2 regions of the Kandleria sp. genome follow, and region 2 is predicted to be linked to the other one. Evidence: a T-box and tRNA genes for the amino acid it is inferred to sense, from the RefSeq annotation. Region 2 holds a T-box; the other holds one or more tRNA genes.
The links. The T-box of region 2 lies ahead of alaS (alanine--tRNA ligase). A T-box ahead of a tRNA ligase gene usually reads a tRNA of that ligase, here a tRNA-Ala.

Region 1: it encodes a tRNA-Ala, which carries the amino acid that the T-box ahead of alaS (alanine--tRNA ligase) is inferred to sense. The anticodon was not compared.

The regions. Positions count from the first base shown of each region.
Region 1 covers NZ_JAGBIX010000005.1:94,402-97,832, reverse strand. Annotated here, with positions in the region: gene J6L95_RS01150 (NADase-type glycan-binding domain-containing protein) at 1-469, opposite strand, end outside; gene J6L95_RS01145 (hypothetical protein) at 485-1,261, opposite strand; tRNA gene J6L95_RS01140 (tRNA-Ala) at 1,338-1,413, opposite strand; tRNA gene J6L95_RS01135 (tRNA-Ile) at 1,430-1,506, opposite strand; tRNA gene J6L95_RS01130 (tRNA-Ile) at 1,532-1,608, opposite strand; gene J6L95_RS01125 (hypothetical protein) at 1,748-2,938, opposite strand; gene J6L95_RS01120 (hypothetical protein) at 3,012-3,431, opposite strand, start outside.
Region 2 covers NZ_JAGBIX010000096.1:15,303-18,733, reverse strand. Annotated here, with positions in the region: gene alaS (alanine--tRNA ligase) at 1-1,306, opposite strand, end outside; T-box leader at 1,337-1,530, opposite strand; gene J6L95_RS10170 (iron-containing alcohol dehydrogenase) at 1,578-2,795, opposite strand; gene J6L95_RS10165 (Cof-type HAD-IIB family hydrolase) at 2,909-3,431, opposite strand, start outside.

The DNA.
Region 1 (3,431 bases), on a different contig from region 2:
CTGTTGTATCATCATCAAAGGAGAACACATGTCCATAAGGTCTTAAGATTGTATCCTGTTTTACTTCCTTTATTTCTTCAACTGGTGTCTCTTCAATAGGTTCTTCTTCATAGATTTCCTCTTCATCTACAAATTCATCTTCTATTTCTTCATCATCACCATTAAGCTTTGTCACAATCTTATTACGCCAATTGATAAAACGATCCCCTAATGATTCCTCCTCTTCTTCTTTTTTAAGAGGCATCTTTTCTTTAACCTTCTCTTTTAAAGGAACCTTCTTGCTTCTTTTTCCAACTGTTTCAGTAGAATCTTCATCATCAAAACTAAAACGCTGTGCTGGCTTTTCTTCTTCCACCTTAGCCTCTTCCTTTTCCTTCTTGATGCGAGGAGAAAGATCTAAAGGCTGATCACACTGCTCACAAAACTTTAACCAATCGGGATTCTCATACCCACAATGAGGACATTTCATACATTTTTCCTTCCTTTACTTTATTTTCTTATATTCATAATGATAAGTCTCCAGCAATTCCTTATTATTAAAGACTTCCTGCTTCATTTTTAAATTCTTATAAGTATATTTTACTTCATAATCATCGTCTTGTTTAAATGAAACAAGACGATCATCTTTATAATGATAAGACACATGATTAGAACTGCTTGCAAGATGATCATTCTTATAAGTATATGTCACATCATCTTCATCATCTTTCATATTAACAACCTTATCATCTTTCCATCCTATCATAATAGCATCAGATTCACCATGATCATAAAAACGTTCAATACGTGTAAGATGACCAGAATGATCATAACTATACTTATGAGTAAATGAACCTAATTCATCCGTTCCACTAGCCTGGATAATACGATCATTCTTGATTTCATATTGATAAGAGAATACCTCATTTCCAATATGTATCTCAATCTTAGAATATTTCATGATGACATCATGATCCAATAGAACATGGATATCAGCACTATTTAAATCAAAGTCTAATAAATAATGTGAAACAAGTTCTGGTCTTGTATATGATAAATAATACTGTTCAACATCTTGTTTCATTTCTTCTTTAATGACATTCTGATCATAATGAATATCAACTTCATAACGATTTAAAGCATCATCGCTAGTAAGTCCCTCCGGTGTTGCTTCATAGATCATCTTTTTCACATAATAAATATGCGAAACACTCTTTTGAACATTACAGCCCATAATCATTAAAGCTAAAACGAAAAACAAACCCTTCTTCATAAATTCCATCTTCCCACCTCATTAACATATCATATCACAATATATAAAAAAAACGAACCCCGTAGGATTCGTTTACTATTTCAAATGGTGGAGCTTAGCGGGATCGAACCGCTGACCTCCTGCGTGCAAAGCAGGCGCTCTCCCAGCTGAGCTAAAGCCCCATTTTTAAATTATACATGGTGGGCCTGAATGGATTTGAACCATCGACCTCACCCTTATCAGGGGTGCGCTCTAACCAACTGAGCTACAGGCCCATGTATATAAAACAGTCAATCAAAATGGTGGGCCTGAATGGATTTGAACCATCGACCTCACCCTTATCAGGGGTGCGCTCTAACCAACTGAGCTACAGGCCCATCTCGCTGACTGCTCACATATAATAGCATTATGTCATCCAATCGTCAACAAGAAAATACACATTTTTTACTTTTTTTGTAGACAATAAGTCTCTTAAAAAATAAAAGAAAAGATTGTGATTGATAATCACAACCTTTTTTAGTTTGCAAGATCATTTAATGTATCTGCACTTTCATCCATATCTTTATCAGAAATAGTCTTTTCATCTACTTCATCTTTAATATCATTCACTGCTTTTAGATAATCTTCCTTCTTCATAGAAACAAATCCCGTACTATCAATCTTGTAATACTTGTTGCCAACCTGAAGATATCCTGCAGTTTCATAATACTTCACTTTCTCATTACCAAAAGAGATGGACTTCAATCCCTGATCAGTATAAATAAACATATAGCTTTTAATATATTCTCTATATCCATCTTTCTTATTTGTTAAATACAATGCAGGAAGTTCATTAGATGTCACATTCACCAATGATGATCTATAGTTCTCATCCTTATCAAACAATTTAATAAGTTCAGTGTACGCTCCCTTATATAAAGAAGAAGCTCCTGGTTTTACAAACTGATTCCAGCTGTACTTCACATTATCAGGATGCTTTTCTCTAACCTTCTCTAATTCTTCAGCATTAGAATTATTTTCTTTTCCTGATTGTGACACAATATACATTTTTTCTGACTTGAAAGAATAGCCATTCTTATCAAGCTTTCCTACCTGTAGATAAGCAGCCTGATCACCATAATCACCATAGACAGTAATATAGCCATCTTTAGAAATAGTCATTTCACTCAAATCTACTTCATAATCACCAAGCAGTGTCTCATCTGCAATCAGTGTCACTTTACCATTATTAAAGCCATAGATTTCAATTGGCTGAATACCATCCTCTACCTTTTTACCAATAACAAGTTCATTTGTCTTATTATGATCAATATCCACATAAGCATAATAATAATCTATATTAGGTTCAGAAATATAGCCGTTGATAGAATCTGCCACCTTATCATCAAATACCTTTGATGCAGTAATAATTTCAGGATTAGCTTCTGGCTTAGAGGCTTCATTTAACATTGTAACATAAGCTTTCAATACACTCATGTAGCTATCTCCTTCTTTCCCCTTAGCTTTTACTAGCTTTTGAGATAAAGAAGACGCTGAAGTAGAATACTTCTTATTAATTGTCTTTAATCCAGCTGTAATCTCCTGTAATGCCTTCTTCTCTCCAGAAATCTGAGCAGAACGAATAAAGAAAGATACAGAAGCGAATACCAATATAACTACTAACGCAATAATGGCTATAAGACCTTTTTGTTTCAATCTTGTTTTCACAATTACAACTCCTTTTATTTTAGATGTACACTCATCTTAACACATCTACAAGAAAAAACAAAAAAGGATGTGATTACACATCCTCGTAACGATGTTTCCAATACAAAACAAAAGTAGAGACAATCATAATGCCAACATCCACCAGCAACAAATATCCACCGATAGATAAATCATCAATATCATTAAGACATGTGATATAGACAATAAGTCCATTCATGATTGAAAAAGCCAATGACGTAATACGTTTTTTCATATAAACTGCAATCCCTACAAGAACTGCAATCGCCATTGCAAAAAATCCACTCATATTAATGAAGTTGATATGCTCAACGCGACCTAGAACACTATGAGTAAATGTAGGAAGAAAACTAAAGATAATCTGTCCTACAATCGTCAACAAAATAATCAATTGTACATAGTTGATTGACTGCTTACCCACACGAATATTCTTTTCTTCCATTTCCCCTACTAATTCGTTCATATCTTCATTCTG
Region 2 (3,431 bases):
TAGCAGCTCTTGCTCTTTCCTGCTGAGCTTTCATTTCTTCATGGAATCCTTCTTCATCAACAGTGAAGCCTTTTTCTTCAGCGATTTCTACTGTTAATTCATAAGGGAATCCGTATGTATCATAAAGCATGAATGCTGTCTTGCCATCAATGACTTTTTCATCTTCATGTTTCTTCATGAAGTTCTGAATTCTCTTTTCACCCTGGTTCAATGTTTTAGCAAATGCTTCTTCTTCTTTCTTGACACTAACCTTAACCATTTCAGCTTTAGAAGGAAGATAATCATAGAATTCTTTCATCATATCTGAAACTGTATCAACTAATTCATAAAGGAAAGCTCCTTCAATACCAATAGCTTTACCATAACGAACAGCTCTTCTTAAGATACGTCTTAATACATATCCTCTACCAGCCTTATCAAACATTGCTCCATCACTTAATGCAAAAGTAACAGTTCTGATATGGTCAGCAATGACTCTATAAGCCATCTTATTTTCTTCATAAGAAACATTAGCTAATTTTTCTGTTTCTCTAATTAAAGGCAAGAATAAATCTGTATCAAAGTTTGTTTCTCCACCCTGGATAATTGAAACAAGTCTTTCTAATCCCATACCTGTATCAATATTCTTGTGTGGCAATTCCTTGTATTCCTTACGATCAATGGCAGGATTACAATCAAACTGTGAGAATACGATATTCCATACTTCTACATAACGATCATTTTCTAGATCTTCATGCAATAATCTTAATCCGATATGATCTGGGTCAAAATCTTCTCCACGATCATAGAAGATTTCACTATCAGGACCTCCAGGACCTTCACCGATTTCCCAGAAGTTATCAGCAGTCTTCCACATATGGCTAGGATCTACGCCACATTCTTCAGTCCAGATACGATATGCTTCTTCATCATCAGTATAGACTGTGACATAAAGCTTATCTTTATCCATCGCAATCCAATCTTCACCTGTTAAGAATTCCCAAGCAAAATGAATAGCTTCTCTTTTAAAATAATCACCAATTGAGAAGTTACCAAGCATTTCAAAGAAAGTATGATGACGTGCTGTCTTCCCTACATTTTCAATATCATTAGTACGAATTGATTTCTGTGCATTGGCAATACGATGACTGGCAGGTTTTTCTGTCCCATCGAAATATTTCTTTAATGCAGCTACACCAGCATTGATCCAAAGTAAAGTTGGATCATTGTGAGGAATCAGGCTTGCACCTGGTTCAATCATATGCCCCTTAGACTTAAAATAATCAAGGAACATCTGTCTAGTTTGATTACCTGTTAATTTTTTCATGTGTCCTCCTAATAAAAAAGTCGTTCCTATAAAAGGAACGACTATAATCGCGGTACCATCCTTATTCAAGGCTTACGCCTTGCTCTTTATACCCTTAACGCAGGCTCACGTTGATGTTTACATCACTCTCCAAAGTAGCTTCCCCCATAGTCATGAGAAACTTGCACCATCCGTTTCCTCTCTTGACACTTCTATAAGGTACTCTTCTTCTTCTACGATTTAACATCAACATTATAATGGGTTTATTCGCATATTTCAATAGTTTTATCTTCTAGAAATCTACATCTAGATCATAGTAACAAGCTTTAAGCAGCTTTTCCATTTCTTCCTGACTTGGCTGACGTGGGTTAGAACCTGTACATGCATCCGCAATCGCATTTTTAGCAATCTCTGGAAGTCTTTCTAGGAAGACTTCTTCAGGTACAAATCCATTTTCAGTTGGATAAGAATCTGCTCCATAGTTCTTGATACAATGTGGAATATTCAAGGAATCATTCATTCCTCTTAAATATTCAATAAGTAATTTTACTTTTTCATCTTCATTATTTCCACCAAGCTTCATTTCATCAGCGATAAACGCATAGCGTGCTTTCGCAGTTGGATCTTTCGCATTAAATGCAATAACTTTTGGCAAGTACATCGCATTAGCTGCACCGTGGATGATATGTGCTCCATAATCCGCAAAGACAGCACCAGTCTTATGAGCCATAGAATGTACAATTCCTAATAGCGCATTAGAGAATGCCTGTCCAGCTAGACACTGTGCATCATGCATATTATCTCTAGCAGTCATATCTCCTTCATAAGAGTTGACTAAATCTCTTTGAATCATCTTGATTGCCCAGATTGCCAATGGATCAGTATAGTTGCAGTTGGCAGTAGACACATAAGCTTCAATTGCATGTGTCATAGCATCCATACCAGTATGAGCAACTAGCTTCTGTGGCATTGTTTCAGCGAGTTCAGGATCTACGATAGCGACATCAGGTGTAATTTCAAAGTCCGCAATTGGATATTTGATACCTTTTTCATAATCAGTGATAATTGAAAAAGCTGTAACTTCTGTAGCTGTACCAGATGTAGATGAGACTGCACAGAAATGTGCTTTCTTTCTTAACTGCGGAATACCGAATACCTTACACATATCTTCAAATGTACAATCAGGATATTCATACTTGATCCACATTGCTTTTGCGGCATCAATTGGTGAACCTCCTCCAATAGCTACAATCCAATCAGGTTCAAAAGCAAGCATTGCATCTGCTCCCTTCATGACTGTCTCTACCGATGGATCTGATTCAATACCTTCAAATAGCTGTACTTCCATACCAGCTTCTTTTAAATAATCAATGGCACGATCTAAAAAGCCAAAGCGTTTCATCGATCCGCCACCAACACAGACCATCGCTTTATGTCCTTGTAATGTCTTTAAGGCTTCCAAAGCCCCTTTTCCATGATATAAATCTCTAGGTAATGTAAATCTTTTCATAATATAGCCTCCTTGCAATAAGCTGTAACCGTTTTCATATAATTATCTTATCAAAAAATTCACAACTGAGATTAGAATGAAATTAGTATATCTCTATATCGAAATATATATACTTACTTAATGAGTTCATAATGTCTTAAAGCCTTGACTATTCCATCATGATCAACATCATCACAGACATATTCCGCAATCTGCTTTAACTGCTCTTCACCATTGCCCATAGCGATCCCGTGAGCAACATGATTTAACATCTGCAGATCATTTCCCCCATCACCAAAGGCCATGGTTTCTTGTCTATCAATATTATAATAGGAAAGGAACTTATCAATACCTAACTGTTTTGTTCCTCCTAGCGGTGTGACATCAGTAAACAATGGATGCCATCTTGCGCTTGTGCAGTGAGGCATTTTCTCAAGAAGTTTCTCTTCTTCCTGTTTAGATACAAAACACATAAGCTGGTAGACCTTCTCATCAAGAACACGTGAAAGATCTCCTGTAGGCTGATCATCATTATGTGTAATCGAATGAATTTCAGCGACACGCTTATCCTTATAATTATAGATTTTTCCAGTCTTCATAGTAAATCCACAAGGGAATGGTTGTTCATCTAACACTTCCAATAATGAAACAAGATCC